2 regions of the Yinghuangia sp. YIM S10712 genome follow, and region 2 is predicted to be linked to the other one. Evidence: riboswitches for the same ligand, from Rfam matches in the RefSeq annotation. Region 2 holds a riboswitch; the other holds the start of a gene.

Region 1 (8,919 bases), on a different contig from region 2:
ACACGCCGGACCCAGGGCACGGCACGTACGGCAGCAGACCCGCATGGTCGCCCATCCCTTCCGTTGCGTTCCGGTGGGGCACCGCCAACGGAAAACACGGTAGGTACGGGCACTGACACAACGTCACATGTGGGCCACTCACGACCAGATGGGGACGTGCCGACACACGGTCGCCCGTGCACACCCGACGCGCGGTCACCCTCGGGCGAGCCGCCGCAGCAACATGGTCGACGGCACCGGACGCGCGCCCGCTCGGCGCACGCCGTCCGCCACCTCGCGGTCGGAGGAGACGACGATGACCGGGCGCCCCAGAGGCTCCGCGCGCACCAGGCGGCGGATCAACTCGTCCGCGGTCTCCCCCGCCTTGCTGAAACGGACCCGCACCCCGCGCGGCGGGGCAAGCAACACCGGTGCGTCCAATTGCGCGCCGTCGAAAACGCACGTGATCTCACACCCGGTCTGCGCCGCGATCACCGCGAGCCCGCCGAGCAACCGCACACGTTGCTCCGAGAGCGCGAGTGACGGATAACCCGTCTTGGTGACGTTGTAGCCGTCGATGACCAGGTGCGCCTGCGGCAGACTCAGCAACTGGTCGAGCACCGCGGGGTCGTCGCCCTCAAGCGCGCGTTTGGCGATGTCCTTCGGGCTCGCCCCCTCGGGCGCCACCGCGTCGACGGTGTCGGCGGGCCGCATGCCGACCGGCGGCAGCGCGAGTTCCCTGCGCAGGCCCTGTGCGGCCTCCAACACGGTGTCGAGCAGCAGGCGTACGCGGGTGTCCTCCATGCTGCGGCCCTCACGCGCGGCCCGGCGGCTCGCCTCCAACGCCGACTCGGCCTCCGAGACGCGACTGCGCAACCGCCGTGCCTCCTTGTCCGCCGCCGCGATCGCCGCCTGGGCCTCGGACCGCACGGCCGCCAACTCCGCTTGCGCGCGCTTGGCCTCCTTCTCGGCGTGCTTCGCGCCGCCCTGGAGGCCGCGCACCTGGCGCCGCAACTGCTCGGCCTCCTTGCGCGCCTGGTCGAGGTCGGCGCGCAGCCTCTCCTGCTCCGCCCGAGCCGAGGCGCGCAACGCGCCCAATTCGGCCTCCAGGCGGTCGACCACCGCGGCGGCCTCCGCCCCCGCCCGGTCCTGGGCCGCCTTCTCGGCGGCCTGTCCCGCGATGTCCAGCAGTTCCGTCCAACCGCGCGGCCGCAGCAGATAGGCCGCGGCGGCCACATCCAGCGGATCCGCGGCGGCGGGCGGGCGCCCGGCCTCCAACGCGGCGGCCAGATCAGGCAGCCCGCGGCGCAACCGCTCCGCTATGCGCTGCCGGAACACCGGATCGTTCTCCAGTGCGCCGGCCAGCGGTGTCGCCGCGAGCTTGGCCCGGCGTGACGGTGTGAACCGTGCGAACTGCCGCAACGGGACCGGGATCTCATCGGGCGTCATGGCCCCGAGGCCGTCGGCCGCCAGCGCGATGACGCGCTGGCGCACACCGTCCGGCAAGGGACCGCGCGGCGCTTCCGGCTCGTCGTGGTCGTTGCCTGAGGGAGCGGAGGCTTCGGTGTCATCCGACCGCTCGCCGGACGACTCGTTGCCACCGGGGTCCGGGGCGTCGTCGGTCGAGGCGTCGCCGGCGGACCCGGCCCCGGCACCGTTCCGCTCGGCACCGGACACGTCGCCGCCCGACGCCTCGGCACCATCGGATACTTCGGCGGCGTGCGACGGCCCCGATGTGCGCTGTTCCGCGGTGCGGCCCAAGGACTCACCGTCGCGCGCCACTCCCGCATCGCCCGACCGTGTGCCCGAAGCGCCCGCAGCGGCATCGGCGGACTCACCGGGGGAACGCCACACGGCCTCGTGCCTGCCGGGCGCGGGCGTCCAGGCGATTCCGGACCCGGGGGCGGACGTGACGGAGTCGTGGGCGCGGTGCCCTGTCTCCGCTCGTGTGTCCGACTCTCCCACTGGTCCTCCGGTTGGTCTGCGCCCGGTCTCCCCTCGCCGGGCCGGTTCGGTTGCTCCTGATCATGGCCTGCCCGCCCGAATGGGTGGACACGCCTCCCCGAGCCGATGCGGAACCGATGCACAAACGGCGCAACGGTCACGCCCCGGAAGGGGGTCCGGCCCGCAAGAGTGCCGTGTCGGGTACGGCTCCCGCCACCCCAAAGTGCCACACCACGCCGAAACACCGCCTGTTCGACGGGTTGTTCGAACGCGGCGGCCCGGCGTCGTACGGCCGTCCGAAGCGGCGCGGCCCGGATCGTCGGCGGACCCGCCGCCGGACAGCCGAAACACCCGACCCGCGCCGCTCGGGTGTGCGGCGCGGGTCCGGCGAGTCTGTGTGTCATCGCGTGCTCTGTCCGGCCAACGCCGCCGGGATCGGCCCGCTGACCGGGGAAGACGCCGTCTCGGCGGTACCGACGGGCCGCCCCGTCGGCGTCAGTCCGCGATCGGCCCGTCGTTCTCCGCGCCGGGGCGCGGAACCAACTGCACCGAGTCGGTGGCGTTGCACCAGCGGCAGCGCACCGACTCGATCGTGTCCTCCAGCACCTCGCGCTCGTCGACCCGGGGCTCACCCGCGAGGTCGAGGTGGACGAACTCCACCGCCCGGGTGGTCCGGGTCACGTCGAACCGCGTCAGGTTGCCGCACAGCGAGCAGCGCCACCGCGTCGCACCGGTGGGGGCTGGGACCGACATGGACGTTCCTCTTTCGGTCGTTACGGGGCCAATTGCGCCCTGGAGTGTCCGGGGGCTTCCCCGGGGTCTGTGGCGGACCGCCCACCATCATCCCGCGCCGCCGCCGGGCGACCTGCCGGGAGGGCGTCCGCGTCCGTGTCAGGGCGGATCCGTACCGTTCGCGGCATGAGCAGCCACGCGTCCGGACCACCAGCGCCCGTGCCCGTGCCGCGACCAGGTTCGTACGACGTGGCTCCGCCATGGTCGGACGGCCCCGCGCCGGACAGTACCGAACCGACGCACGCGGTGCGAAACGCGTCCGCCGGGCGGAACCGCGGCATACCGTTGGACCACCAGATATTCGTGGTCGTCGACTTGGAGACGACCGGCCTCGACGCGGAGCGCGACCGGATCACCGAGATTGCCGCCGTGCGGCTGCGCGGCGGCGACGTACTGGGCGAGTTCGCGACGCTGGTCACACCCGGCGTGCCGGTGCCGGCCTTCATCACGACGCTCACCGGCATATCGGACGCGATGGTGATGCACGCACCACCGCTTCGCGATGTGCTGCCCGCCTTCCACGAGTTCGCGCGGGACGCCGTACTGGTCGCCCACAACGCGCCGTTCGACATCGGCTTCCTGCGCGCGGCCTGCGCATCCTGCGGTGAACCCTGGCCGCACCTGGTCGTCGTCGACACACTGGAGCTCGCCCGCACCCTGGTGTCGCGCGGTGAGGTGGCCAACTACAAACTCCCCACCCTCGCGCAGTTGTTCGACTCCCCCGCGCCGTCCGCGCACCGGGCCACCGCCGACGCCCGTGCCACGGCTCATATCCTGCGCGCGCTCATCGCGCGCCTGCGCCGTGCCGGTGTGCACGACCTGTCCGGGTTGCTCCGCTGCACCGCACACCCGAGCGATCCCGGCCCCGTGGGCACGGCCACAGGAACATCCCCCGGGCCGAACGGCTGATCGACTCGGTCGGCCCGATAGTCTCGTAAGCCCCGCCCGGCCCGAGGAGAGACAGCCGCTGTGATCACCGCGATCGTGCACGTAAAGGCCGCCGTCGACCGTATTCCGGAGATCGCCGAGGCGATCACCGCGATCGACGCCGTGAGCGAGGTGTACTCCGTGACCGGCGAATTCGACCTGGTCGCGATGGTCCGGGTCCGCGAGCACGACGAACTCGCGGAAGTCATCCCCGGACGCCTCAACAAGGTGCCCGGGGTACTCCACACCGAGACGCACATCGCGTTCCGCACCTACTCCCGGCACGATCTCGAAGCCGCGTTCGCGATCGGCCTCGACGACGCCTTCTGATCCGCGCACGCTCGGCCGACGGTACGAACGCGCCCGTGCGGCAAGAGGTTTCGCGCGGTCACCCGGCTCATCGCACACCCGCCGCCGCCACCGGACCGCGCGGGTCCGCATCGGGCACGCAGCGCCCGCCGTCGGTGCGGTAGGTCCACCGGGCACCACCCCGCACGAGCTCGCGCACCGCGCCGAGGAAGCGGTCGATGTGCTCCTCGGGAGTCCCCGCCCCGAAACTCACCCGGATCGCGTTGAGGTTCTGCTCCCCCGTCGGTGCGTCGGGGGCGCCGCACTCGGCGGGGGCGTCGGTACGCGCGCCGAGCAGCCGGCGGACCAGCGGGTGCGCGCAGAAGAGACCGTCGCGCACCCCGATCCCGTACTCCGCCGACAACGCGGCCGCGAACCGCGAGCTGTTCCAGCCGTCGACGACGAACGACACGACGGAAACCCGCGCCGATTCCGGGCCGAACAACTCCAGCGTGCGCACCTGGGGAATCCCGGCCAGCCCGGCACGCAGGCGAGCCGACAACGCCTCCTCCCGCGCCGCCAGAGCTTCGAAGCCCACCTCCGCGAGCGCCCGGAACGCCGATGCGATGGCGTACGCCCCGATCACGTTCGGTGACCCGGCCTCGTGGCGCGCCGAACCGTCGTTCCACTCCACCGAGTCCGCGGTGACCGCCTTGCTCGCGCCCCCGCCTGCGAGATACGGCTCGGCCTGCGCGAGCCAGTCGGAGCGCCCCGCCAACACCCCCGCGCCGAAAGGCGCGTAGAGCTTGTGCCCGGAGAACACCACCCAGTCCACGTCGAGTTCGGTGATCGACACCGGCTGATGCGGGGCGAGTTGCGCCGCGTCGAGCACGATGCGCGCGCCGTACCGGTGTGCGACGGCGGCGAGTTCGGCGACCGGGAACAGTTCGCCCGTGACGTTGGACGCGCCGGTCACACACACCAGGCGCGGTCCGTCGCCACCGTCCGCGGCCAAGGCGGCATCGAGAACCGAGACGGCTTCGGCGGGGCTCGCCGGAGCCGGCAGATGGGTGACACCGCTGCGGCGCCGCCACGGCAGCAGTGCCGCGTGGTGCTCGGTCTCGAAGACGAACACCCGTGTCCCGTGCGGAAGTGCGGAGGCCAGCAGGTTGAGTGAATCCGTGGTGCCGCGTGTGAACACCACCAGGTCGTCGGGGCGGGCCCCGACATGCGCGGCGACCGTCGCGCGGCTGGATTCGTATAGATCGGTGGACAGTTGCGACAGGTACCCCGCCCCGCGGTGGACGCTGCCGTAGTAGGGCAGGTACGCCGCGACGTCGTCCCAAACCCGCTGGAGGCACGGGGCACTGGCCGCGTAGTCGAGTGCGGCGTACTCGATGTCGCCGCCGGTGACCAGGGGAACGCGCACGTCACGGCCGACGACGGCAAGCGGCGGTACGAGGTCCCAATTCCCGCCGGAAAAGTCGGATGAAACAGACGAATTGACAACAAAAGCGGTAGCCGTCATGGCGACTCTCCAGGGCCGGGGACCCCGGTGCCGTGGCGTCGCAGAGGTCCGCGCTTGCCGGAGCACTGTTGTGTCCGGCCTGGTCATCACCCGGGGCACCCCACCGCGGAGGAGGGTTGCCGGACAGCAGGCCGGGGCCGCATCGCTGTCACTCGTGACCTGGAGGGAATTATTACCGCATCATCGGCCGACGGCCAAGCCGGTATCGCCAAGCGGCCCCCGAACCGCCCAGACCTCGCAACTCCGGTCGGCCGCAAGCCGGTTGCCCGGCCTCGGGCGGCAGTCTCAGTCGTCCCGACGGACGCGACTCAGCCGAAAGACCGCGTCGTCTCGACCCACCGCTCCAGCACCGCCTGCGCCTTGCCGGAGTCGATCGCGTCGGCCGCCCGCTCGATCCCCGCCGCGAGTTGCCCGGCCAACGGCCCCTCGCCCGGTCCCAGCGCGACGAGGGCCGCAGCCGAGTTGAGCAGCACGGCGTCCCGTACCGGCCCGCGCTCGCCGGCGAGCAGCCGCCGCGCGACATCCGCGTTGAACGCCGCGTCGCCCCCGCGCAGGGCCTCGATCGGAACCAGCTCGACCCCGAAGTCCCGGGGATCGACGCGGTCTTCGCGGACATCGCCGTCGCGCACGACCCACACCTTGGACGTCGTGGTGATGGTCAGCTCGTCGAGCCCGTCGTCACCGCGGAACACCAGCGCCGACACACCGCGACGCGCCAACACCCCGGCCATCAGCGGCGCCATGCGGGCGTCCGCGACACCGATCGCGGAGTACGGCGCACGTGCCGGGTTCGTCAGCGGGCCCAGGATGTTGAAGGTCGTCTGCACCCCCAACTCGCCCCGGGCCTGCGCGGCATGCCGCAGCGCGGGGTGGAAGCGCGTGGCGAAGCACAGCGTCACACCCGCCTCGACCGCCGTACGCACCACCTGCTCCGGCGTCAGGTCCAGCGACACGCCGAGCGCTTCGAGCACATCCGCCGCACCGCTCGCCGACGACGCGGCGCGGTTGCCGTGCTTGACCACGGTCGCCCCGGTGCCCGCGACGACGATCGCCGACATCGTGGAGATGTTGACGGTGCGCGCGCGGTCCCCCCCGGTTCCGACGATGTCGACGATCGGGCCCGGCACCTCGATGGTCACCGCGTGCCGGTACATCGCCTCGACCAGGCCGGTGATCTCGTCGACGGTCTCGCCCTTGGCCCGCAGCGCGACGACGAACGCCGCGATCTGCACCGGGGTGGCCTCGCCGTCCATGATCCGGTCCATCGCCCACGCGGTGGCCGCCGCGTCGAGGTCGTCGCCGCGCATGAGCGCGGTCAGGACGTCCGGCCAGGAACGGGCCTGCCCGGGGTTGGTGCCGCTCACCGTTGCCGAGGCCGAGGCGCCCATGGTCCGCTCCCGCTGACGTGTCCGATCGATCGGGGGCCAAGCGTAGTCGCGCCGGGGCCGGGGCCCGTCGCCCGTCCGCGGTATGGGCGCCCCCGCATCCGCCCGGACGGGAGACGGTGGAAGCCTCAGGAGACAGGCGTGCGCGCAGCCGCCCGCTGCCGCAGCAGATCCGCCGCCGAGGCCGCGAGCGTGACGGGGTCGAGCGGGTGCGAGACCACCGCGTCGGCCCGACACCAGGTCGCGAGCCACGCATCCTGCGGACGGCCGACCAGCACGAGCACGGGAGGGCAGCGGTAGATCTCGTCCTTGAGTTGGCGGCAGATCCCCATTCCGCCGGCGGGCACCGCCTCGCCGTCGAGGATCACCAGGTCGACGCCGCCCTTGTCCATCTTCGCGATGACGGCCGCCGGGGTGGCGCACTCGAAGTAGTCGACGCGCGGCGCGTCCGCTGCGGGCCGCCGTCCGAGCGCGAGCATGACCTTCTGACGGGTGTTGCGGTCATCGCTGTACACGAGGACGGTCATGGTGTCGCCGCTGTGCGCCATTGCCACCTGCCCTGGTCGTCAAGCCGGATGTGATCCGCGTTACAACACGCCGGATGCTACTCCTCTTGATTCACCCGCTCCAAGCTCTTGATCGGCTTGTGACCGCGCGGACGCGCACCGAGAACGGGCTCCGCCTTCTCCGGCGGGACGTCCCGTCACGGGCGCCCGAGCAGCCGCCAGCCCTCGGCGTCCCCGCCCAGGCGCTGGGCGAGACCGGCCATGCGGGTGCGTTCACGGGCGAGTTCGAGGGCGTCCACCCGCTGCGCGCGGTCCGCGTGCGTCACCCCGCCCGGACCGGGCGAGAGGACCCATCCGTCCGGTGCGAGCAGCCGCGCGGCCTCGGCGACCGCGGCGTCGTCGGGCAAGCGCAGAACGTGACGCAGCATCAACTGCCGCCCTTCCACGACCACCCCGGCGCCGGCGAGGTCGGCGAGCACCGCGGAGTCGGCGCGCGCGGGGTCGAAGCTCTCGCCGACCACCACGAGCGTCCCGTCGTCGACGAGCGGCGGCTCGGGCTCGCCGCGCCCGCGCCGGAACCACCGCTTCCTGCGTCCCTCGGCCATGCGGCGACCGTACCCCCGCATCGGCCGGGGACGGTCCGCCGGGGCCTGGCGCGCGCGGGGGCTCGTCGTACGAGCCGCCGGGCGCGCGAACGAGTTCCGGAATCACTCGTTCGAGAACCGTTGTCGGAATCGAATCCCCGCGGCAAAAGGAATGCGGGCTCTGCGCGGGACAACCGGGGAACAAGCAACGAACAAGCCCCGAACAAGCACTGACTAGGCGTGTTCCGTTGATCTTCCGCCGATTCCGGAAGCCGGGGGAACACGTCCGAGCCTCAGACACGTTCTCGGAAGGACGCCCCCCGAAGCGCGGGCTCATCCGGCGACCGCAATAATGGCCGCCGTGGCGACAGCAACTGCAGTAGAAGCCGGGCATGCGCCCCACGGGGCGATCGACCCCCCCAACCTGGTCAGCATCGGCACGATCGTCTGGTTGGCGTCGGAGCTGATGTTCTTCGCGGCGCTCTTCGCGATGTACTTCACGATCCGGTCGGTCCAGGGCCCCGAGGTGTGGGAACTGGGGACGGAGATGCTCAACATCCCGTTCTCCTCGGTGAACACCACCATCCTGGTGCTCTCCTCGCTGACCTGCCAGCTCGGCGTCTTCGCGGCGGAACGCGGCGACGTCAAGAAGCTGCGCATGTGGTTCATCGTGACGTTCGTGATGGGCGCGATCTTCATCGGCGGGCAGGTGATGGAGTACACCGAACTGGTCAAGGAGAACCTGACGCTTTCGTCGTCGGCCTACGGCTCGGTCTTCTACCTGACCACCGGCTTCCACGGCCTGCACGTCACGGGCGGCCTCATCGCCTTCCTGTTCGTCCTCGGACGGACGTACGCGGCCAAGCGGTTCACGCATGAGCAGGCCACCAGCGCGATCGTCGTCTCGTACTACTGGCACTTCGTCGACGTGGTGTGGATCGGGCTGTTCGCCACGATCTACCTCATCAAGTAGACGCGGCCTCTGG
Region 2 (8,919 bases):
ACATACACGTTCACGAACCGCCGCAGCTTGCCCTGGTCGTCAAGCACACGCGCGGCGATGCCCGGGTAGGACTTCTCCAGCGACTCGATGACCTCGGCGAGCGTGGCGCCGTCGGCCGTCACCTCGGCCTCGCCGCCGGTGTACGTGCGCAGAATCGTCGGGATTCGGACGGAAACACTCATGGTTTGACCCAACCTTTCGGGTGATCCCCCGGCGATCAGCGGCCGGCCGCCGGGTCGGCGGTTCTTGTGGAGACGGCGGGGTTGCGTGGAGCGGATGTACGCCGGTTCAGGCCAGCCCGGCTTCGCGGAACGCGTCGAGACTCGGACGGATGGTCGCGGACACGCCCGTGGTCGACTCGATGGCGTCCAGCGTCTTGAGGCCGTCACCGGTGTTGAGGACGACCGTGGTGGCCTCCGGGTCGAGCTGCCCGGTCTCGACCAGCTTCTGCAGGCAGCCGACCGTCACGCCGCCCGCGGTCTCGCCGAAGATGCCCTCGGTCCGCGCGAGCAGCTTGATCGCCTCGACCACGCGCCCGTCGTCCACGTCCTCGACCGCGCCGCCGGTGCGCTTGCACACGTCCAGCACGTACGGGCCGTCCGCCGGGTTGCCGATCGCCAGCGACTTGGCGATCGTGTTCGGCTTGACGGGGCGGATCACATCGTGCCCGGCCTTCCACGCCGCCGACACCGGCGAGCAGCCCTCGGCCTGCGCGCCGAACACCTTGTACGGGGTGTCCTCGACCAACCCGAGCTTGATCAGCTCACGGAAGCCCTTGTCGATCTTGGTGAGCTGCGATCCCGACGCGATCGGCACGACGATCTGCTCGGGCAGGCGCCACCCCAGCTGCTCGGCGATCTCGAACGCCAGCGTCTTGGAGCCCTCGCCGTAGTACGGCCGCAGGTTCACGTTGACGAAGCCCCAGCCCTCGCCGGCGGTGTCGCCGATGAGCTCCGAGCAGAAGCGGTTGACGTCGTCGTAGGTGCCCTCGATCGCGACCAGGTTGCCGCCGTACGCCGCGGCCGTCAGGACCTTCCCGGCCTCCAGGTCGGCCGGGATGAACACGCACGAGCGCAGCCCCGCCCGCGCGGAAGCCGCGGCCACCGCGCCGGCCAGGTTGCCGGTCGACGAGCACGAGAGGGTCGTGAAGCCGAAGTTGCGGGCCGCCTCGACGGCGATCGCCACGACACGGTCCTTGAAGGAGTGCGTCGGGTTGCCGGAGTCGTCCTTGACGTACAGGTCCTTGATGCCCAGCTCGCGGCCCAGGTTGCGGGCTTCCACGAGCTTGGTGAAGCCGGGGTTCAGGTTGGGCTTGGCCGCGACGTCGGCCGGTACCGGAAGCAGCGGCGCGTACCGCCAGATGTTGTTCGGACCGGCCGCGATCTGCTCGCGCGTGACGCCGCCGGAGAAGTCGTACGCGACCTCCAGCGGCCCGAAACAGACCTCACACGCGAACTTCGGGCCCAGGTCGTACCGCTCGCCGCATTCGCGGCAGGACAAAGCGACAGCGGGGCCGAAGGCGCCGGGCGCGAGGGTCAGGGTTTGTGCGATCACAGCCATGTGAGCGAGGCCTCTCTCCTCATCTTCCCCACGGGGGTCCCCGCAGGCCGGACTTGGCACCAGTCCGTCGGGGGCCCCGCGTGCGACGCACATGGGTGTCCGAAATCGGATGGTTGCCGGGGCTTCAACGGGCCGTTCCCTCTGCCCCTCTGGATGAGCTCTATGGCGGCAGAGCGCCACCGGCCCCCCGAAGGGCAACCCGGCAGCCGCGCCGCGTTTGTCCGAGCCGACATGCGATCGTCGTATCTCGTGACCAAGACTGTAACCGAACCGGTAGCCGGTCGATCATCGGCGTCCGACCCGCGAGACGATGTCCCGCAGAGTCCCGCAGACGCGCACGTCAGAGGCCACGGCACCGCACGTGCACGAAAACACGTACGAAACGTACACATGACACAGTGCACGGCAACTGAACGAGACGACAGGGGAACCCGAAAGTGCTGCCCGAGGTGAGCCGCTGGCTGGACCGCCGGTCCTCGACCGCCGCCGACTGGCCGGTGCCGATGCTGTGGGAGGCCAAACGCGCCGCCCCGGCAAGCCGCGTCAGCGTGGTCCTCCCCGCCCTCGACGAGGAGCGGACCGTGGGCGCCATCGTGCACGCCATCCGCTCCGAGCTCATGGACCGGTACCCCCTGGTCGACGAGCTCGTGGTGGTCGACTCGGGCTCCACCGACCGCACCGCCGAGGCCGCCGCCCGGGCCGGCGCGCGCGTCGTACACCGCGACGACATCCTCCCGCGCGTGCCCGCGCTGCGCGGCAAAGGCGAGGTGCTGTGGCGGTCGCTCCTGGTCACGAGCGGCGACATCGTCTGCTTCATCGACGCCGACCTGCGCGACTTCTCCGCCGCCTTCGTGTCCGGCATCCTCGGCCCGATGCTGACCGACCCGTCCGTGCAGCTCGTCAAGGCCATGTACGACCGGCCGCTGGAGATCGGCGACACCGTCGTCCCGGCCGGCGGCGGCCGGGTGACCGAACTGGTCGCGCGGCCCCTGCTGAACATGTACTGGCCCGAACTCGCCGGCTTCGTCCAGCCCCTCGGCGGCGAATACGCCGCCCGCCGCAGCCTCCTCGAACGCCTGCCGTTCCCGTGCGGCTACGGCGTCGAGACCGCCATGCTCATCGACGCGCTGCATCTGGTCGGCCTCGACGCCATGGCCCAGGTCGACGTAGGGGTGCGCCGCCACAACCACCAGGACGACGCGGGCCTCGGGCGCATGGCCGGCGAGATATGGCAGGCCGTCCTCGAACGCCTGCACCGCGACGGCCGCATCCCCAAGAGCGCCGGCGGGCTCAACACCGTCTTCGCGCAATTCGAACGCGACGCCGCGGGCTTCCAGGTGCGCAGCCACGACGTCGCCGCACACGAGCGCCCGCCGATGATCGGCATCCCCGAGTACCGCACACGCGACGCCCTGGCCGGCTGATCCGCGCCGGGCCGACGGGCGGGCCTTCCGAAAACCGCCCCCTTGCGGAGTCGGTGGCCGCCAGGACATGCGGGGCGCAAAACCGCTCTTCACAGCGCCGCGGTGTTTGTCCCACCGGACCGATGGCTACGGTTGGAACCATGAGCCCCACAGCCGCAGCCGCCCGGGTCCTCGTCGCCTCCAACCGCGGTCCGGTGTCGTTCCGCACCGAAGACGACGGTTCACTCTCCGTCCACCGCGGCGGCGGCGGACTCGTCTCCGGGCTCTCCGCGGCGGGCCAGGGCACCGGCGCCGTATGGGTGTGCGCGGCACTCTCCGAGGCCGACCGCACAGCAGCCCGCGACTCCCCTTCGGGCCGCATCGACCTGGCCGGCCACGACACCGGCGACCTGGCCGTACGCATGCTCGACATCGACCCGGGCACCTTCGCCCGCGCCTACAACGCCATAGCGAACTCGACGCTGTGGTTCATCCACCACCTGCTCTACGACACCCCCGGCAAGCCGGTGTTCGACGGCCGCTTCCGCAAGGAATGGGCGTCGTACGAGGCCTACAACTCGGCGTTCGCCCACGCCCTCGCCGAGGAAGCCGCCGAAGGCGCCCAGGTCGTCGTGCAGGACTACCACCTGACGCTGACCCCCGTACTCCTGCGGCGGCTGCGGCCCGACCTGCGCATCGGCCACTTCTCGCACACTCCGTGGGCGCCGCCGGACTACTTCCGGCTGCTGCCCGACGACATCGCGGCGGCCGTGCTCGAAGGCATCCTCGGCGCCGACCGCGCGGGTTTCCTGACCCGGCGCTGGGCCGGAGCCTTCCTCGACTGCTGCGAGCAGGTGCTCGGCGCCGCCGTCGACCGCACCGCGATGACCGTGACCCACCAGGGCCACACGACGGCGATCGGCGTTCACGGGCTGGGCGCCGACGCCGACTTCCTGCGCGAACGCGCGTCGCGGCCCGACGTCGACGCGCGGCTCGCCGCTCTGCGGGAAGCCGTCGGCGACCGCAAGGTGATCGTGCGCGTGGACCGCACGGAGCTGTCGAAGAACATCGTGCGCGGCCTGCTCGCCTACCGCGACCTGCTGCGCGGACGACCCGAGTGGCACGGCAAGGTCGTGCACATCGCGTTCGCCTACCCGTCGCGGCACGACCTGCCCGAGTACCGCGAATACACCGCGGCCGTGCAGCGCATCGCCAAGGAGATCGACGACGAGTTCGGCACCGACACCTGGCAGCCGCTGATCCTGCACGTCAACGACGACTTCCCACGCTCACTCGCGGCGTACCGGCTCGCCGACGTCGCCCTGGTCAACCCGATCCGCGACGGCATGAACCTGGTCGCCAAGGAGATCCCGGTCGTCTCCGAACGCGGCTGCGCGCTCGTCCTGTCCCGCGAGGCGGGCGCGTACGAGGAGTTGGGCGCGGACGCGATCGTGGTCAACCCGTTCGACGTCAGCGCCACCACCGAGGCCCTGCACGAAGCGCTGTCGATGGACGAGTCCGAACGCGTCGAGCGCACCAAGCGCCTGGCCGCCGCGGCGACCGCGCTGAGCCCGCAGCAGTGGTTCCTCGACCAACTCGACGGCCTGCGCTGACCTTTCGGGACGCCTGCCGGGTGTTCAGCCGCCCAGCGCGTCGGCCAACGCGGCCAGCAGCGCGGCGACTCCGGGCGGCCCCGGCACCACCACGTCGGCCCGCTCGGCGAGTTCGTCCACCTCGGCGGACGCGCTGCACACCGTGAGCCCGGCGACGTCCTCGCCGCGCAGACGCTCGACCGCGTCGAACGCCGCGAGATCGCCCAGGTCGTCGCCGGCGAACAAGACAGAACCGGCGTCGACTTCCGCGACGAAAGTGGTCAGCGCACGACCCTTGTCCATGCCGGGCGGACGCAACTCCAAGACATAGCGCCCCGGTTCGACGACCAGGCCGTGCTCGGCCGCGAGCGCACCCAGCGGCTCGCGCAGCGCGTCGAACGCGCCTTGCGGATCGGGCGCGCGCCTTGTGTGCACGCCGACCGCGCGGCCCTTGTCCTCGACCCAGGCGTCCTCACGCAGCCCGAGCTCGGCAAGCACTCCGGGCAGGGCCCGCCGCACGGCCTCGACCCCCGCGGGCACCTCCGGCGCGCTCACCCGGCCGGTTGCCGCGTCCCAGCGCTCCAAGCCGTACTGGCCGAGCACCACGAGGCGTTCGAGGCCCGGCACGCCACTGAAGCCTCCGTACTCGACGGCGACGGCGGCGGGACGCCCTGTCACGATCGCCACCGCGCCCAAGTGCGGCGCGAGGCGGGCCAGCGCCTCGACGGCGGCGGGTTCGGCGCGGGCCTGCTCGGGGTCGTCGACGATCGGCGCGAGGGTGCCGTCGAAGTCGAGCGCCACCAAGGCACGGCCCGGCTCCCCGAGAAGCGCTGAGAGCCCGGCTTTCCCGGAAGGCGTTGTCGGCTGCGGGATGTCCATACGACCAACCTAGTGCGGTGGCGGGGGAGGTTCCCGGTTTCGGTGACGCCGGGCCCGCACGGGTCGGAGAGCCGGCCCCATCCGGGGCCGCGCGCCCGCGTGGGGGGAACGAGGCATGACCGGGCGGTGAGGCCGGAAACGCGGCCGGTCTCCGCACTAGCGCGGAGGCAGCGGCAGGCCCGGCCCGTCGACGACGATGACCACCAGACGCGCCTGCGTGATACCGGGGAACGACCGCTTCACGCGGCGGATTTCGGGGAACGCCTCGGCGAGTTTGCGGGCCTCGGCCTCGCGTCCCGCCGGGTAATAGACGGTGGTCGCGGGAACCCGGCCGCGCCACACGGCGTTTCCCGTGACCCGCCAACCGCCCGCGGTGAGCTTGTCGGCCAGAGCACGGGCAGCAACGGGAGCGCGGCCCTGATCGAGCACCACGACGTCACCGCGCGACGGTTTCGGCGGCGGCGCGGGGGGTTGCACGGTCACAGGGGCTGCCGGGGGGAGCGGGACCGGCGGGGCCTCGGCTGCCTGCGGAACCGCGGCGGCGACGGGTTCGGTCACGGCCGGGCGCGGATCGCGCGCGCTCGCCGACTCGTCGGCCGAACGGCCGAACCCGGCCACCAGCCCGCCGACGAGCGCGGCCACCAGCGCGACCGCGGTCACCGAGGCACCCACAGGGCCGAGGCGTTCGAGCGGCCCGAGCGGCGCCTCCGCGTCCGGGGCGTCGAGGTGGTCGGGGCGCTTCCACACCGCCTTCGCGCGGCCGACGCCGCCGATGACTTCGAAACCGCCGAAGGTGGCGCCGCCTTCGACGAAGTCCGCGGAGTAACGGCGGCGCGAGCGGTGGCGGCGGTTCGGCATGGACGTACTCCCGGCAGGCGTGGCGTGCGACGGCGGTCGGTCGACCCGGCGTGTCCCCGAAGGCGTGCGTCCGGGCTCGGCCGTCCCGCACCGCCTGTACACAGGTCCGCGGCCCACGCAAACGTGGGAAGGGCGACGCGCGTCATGCCGGCCGGGTGATCGTGGGCGCGGATGCCGGCGGCGGGCATCATGCGGTGCGGAAAGTCACGCGGAACGCGCTGTCGTCCTCGTCCACCGCCCCGCACCACGCGAGTGACGTGCGCGGGAGCCTCGAATTCGGATGACGCAGCGCAGGATCCATCCGGCGGCACCGCGCACCGCCCACTGCCGAATGCGACGACGAGCGCCGAATGCCGACGTGGGACCGGCAGTTGGCCCTGTCACCGAGCACCCGCCGCGCGCAGTCGCGACCTGGCGCCCGCACGCGGATCCGCGCATCGGCCCCGCATCCGTCTGCGGCGGCGCGCCCGCGTCAGCCGCCCGGCCGCCGGACCGCCGAGCGCGCCTGTTGCCGCGCGTCCCGCAGACGGCGCAGGCGTGCGACGAGCACCGGGTCGTGGGCAAGGGCCTCGGGGCGGTCGAGCAACGAATTGAGCGCCTGGTAGTAGCGCGTGGGCGAGCAGCCGAAACGGTCGCGCACCGCCCGCTCCTTGGCGCCCGCGTGCTTCCACCACAGGCGCTCGAAGTCGAGGATGCCGAGGTCGCGTTCGCTCAATCCGTCGGCGGGCCGCGTCGACTCGGCGCCGTCCGCCTCCTGGGATGCCGCGGCGGCGTCGGGCCCGGGTACGCGTGCCACGTCGTCGTTCTCGCCCATGGTCCGCCCTTCCCTCGTCGCACCCGCCCGCCGTCCCGGTCGGCGGCGCCGCAGACCATTGTGCCGGGGCCCGCCGACAACCGGCGTCCGCCTCACAGCTCCAGGATCGCCCGCAGCGCCATCTCGACGCGCTCCATCGTGTCGGCGTCCACGCGTCCGAGCAGCTTGCCGTGGTCGAAGCGGGTCTGGCGGAAACCCGCGACGTCGGGGACCCCGACGACGCCCTGCACCGGCTCGGTGAGCGGCACGGTGACCAGGGATTCGGGGAAGGTCCCCGGTTCGTGGACGACCACGCACAGGGCCTGCCCGTACATCGCCGTCACCTCGTCGGCACCCACCACCAGCACGGTGCGCTCGCGGCCGACCGTCGGAATGCGCCAGACCTGGCCGCGCCTCATCGCAGGTCCGTCTCGGCCGCGTGCAGGACGTCGTCCGGCGGCGGGTCCGGGGGTCCGGCGTCGGCGACTTCGCGCATCGCGTCCATGAGAAGGGCCGAGCGCAGAGCCTTGGCCGCGTACGCCGAGATGTCGCCCCCCGCGGCCTCGTGCACCGCGGCCACCAAATCGTCGGGCAGCGACAGCGTGACCTCGACCAGCGCCATGGGTGCCCCCCTTCCCCGAAGTTCCCCGAATCAGGGGACAAACGTAGCGGGTATCCGCTTGGGACCGAGATGATCCAATGACGGATGATCGTCCCCCACTCGGGTAACAGTCGGGCCATGTTGGGACTGCCGGACTCCATCCACGCCTTTTTGTTCGACCTCGACGGGGTGCTGACCCAGACCGCGAAAGTGCACGCGGCAGCGTGGAAGGACATGTTCGACTCCTTCCTGCGTGCCGAAGCCCAGCGCGAGGGAACACCGTTCGTGCCATTCGACGCCGGCCGCGACTACGACCGGTACGTCGACGGCAGACCCCGCCTCGACGGCACCCGGGCTTTCCTCGCGTCGCGCGGCATCACGCTGCCCGAGGGCGGCCCCGACGACCCGCCGGGGACCCGAAGCGTGTACGGGCTCGGCAACCTCAAAAACCGGACCGTGCTACGCATGATCAAGGAGCAGGGGGTCGAGGCGTACGAGGGGTCGCTCGACTACGTGCGCCGGCTCGCGGAGCACGACGTGCCGCGCGCGGTGGTCTCGTCGAGCGCCAACTGCCGCGACGTCCTGCGGGCGGCCGGCTACGAGGGATTGTTCGAGGTCATCGTCGACGGCCTCGTCGCGATCGAGGAACACCTGCCGGGCAAGCCCGCGCCGGACACCTTCGTGGCCGCCGCGCGCAAGCTGGGGTACGCGCCCGAGCAGGCGGTCGTGTTCGAGGACGCGCTCGCCGGCGTGGCGGCCGGGCACGCGGGCGGCTTCGGACGCGTTGTCGGGGTGGACCGGGTCGGACAGGCGGAAGCGCTGCGGCAGCACGGCGCCGACGTGGTCGTCGAGGACCTGGCGGAACTCCTGACGGAAAAGCACGAGGAGCGTGGCACGGCATGACAGCGCACGAGGCCTACACGATCGATCCCTGGGGGCTGACCGAGCAGTCGCTGGACCTGGACGTGCTGGCCCGCGCGGAATCCGTGTTCGCGCTGTCCAACGGCCACGTGGGTCTGCGCGCCAACCTCGACGAAGGGGAACCGCACGGGCTCCCGGGCACCTATCTCAACGGCGTGTTCGAGCTTCGGCCGCTGCCGTACGCCGAAGCGGCCTACGGGCAGCCGGAGTCGGGGCAGAGCGTCATCAACGTGACGAACGGCAAGATCATCCGGCTCCTGGTCGACGACGAGCCCTTCGACCTGCGCTACGGCGACCTCGTCGAGCACCAAC

Evidence for each region. Region 2 has a riboswitch for S-adenosylmethionine ahead of thrC (threonine synthase). Riboswitches for the same ligand answer to the same signal wherever they lie in the genome.
Region 1: another riboswitch for S-adenosylmethionine. It lies ahead of ACRX5W_RS07980 (aminotransferase class V-fold PLP-dependent enzyme); the one in region 2 lies ahead of thrC (threonine synthase).

The regions. Positions count from the first base shown of each region.
Region 1 is NZ_JBPKBI010000002.1:587,623-596,541, reverse strand. It holds gene ACRX5W_RS08000 (NYN domain-containing protein) at 196-1,485, opposite strand; gene ACRX5W_RS07995 (hypothetical protein) at 2,419-2,676, opposite strand; gene ACRX5W_RS07990 (exonuclease domain-containing protein) at 2,842-3,624, shown strand; gene ACRX5W_RS07985 (Lrp/AsnC family transcriptional regulator) at 3,685-3,972, shown strand; gene ACRX5W_RS07980 (aminotransferase class V-fold PLP-dependent enzyme) at 4,040-5,458, opposite strand; SAM riboswitch class IV at 5,504-5,618, opposite strand; gene trpD (anthranilate phosphoribosyltransferase) at 5,767-6,846, opposite strand; gene ACRX5W_RS07970 (hypothetical protein) at 6,972-7,391, opposite strand; gene ACRX5W_RS07965 (hypothetical protein) at 7,547-7,954, opposite strand; gene ctaE (aa3-type cytochrome oxidase subunit III) at 8,286-8,906, shown strand.
Region 2 is NZ_JBPKBI010000001.1:455,987-464,905, reverse strand. It holds gene ACRX5W_RS02215 (ubiquitin-like small modifier protein 1) at 1-182, opposite strand, end outside; gene thrC (threonine synthase) at 289-1,560, opposite strand; SAM riboswitch class I at 1,577-1,720, opposite strand; gene ACRX5W_RS02205 (glucosyl-3-phosphoglycerate synthase) at 1,998-2,984, shown strand; gene ACRX5W_RS02200 (alpha,alpha-trehalose-phosphate synthase (UDP-forming)) at 3,125-4,576, shown strand; gene otsB (trehalose-phosphatase) at 4,601-5,434, opposite strand; gene ACRX5W_RS02190 (LytR C-terminal domain-containing protein) at 5,591-6,292, opposite strand; gene ACRX5W_RS02185 (DUF3263 domain-containing protein) at 6,765-7,106, opposite strand; gene ACRX5W_RS02180 (hypothetical protein) at 7,199-7,504, opposite strand; gene ACRX5W_RS02175 (hypothetical protein) at 7,501-7,707, opposite strand; gene ACRX5W_RS02170 (HAD family hydrolase) at 7,825-8,589, shown strand; gene ACRX5W_RS02165 (glycoside hydrolase family 65 protein) at 8,586-8,919, shown strand, end outside.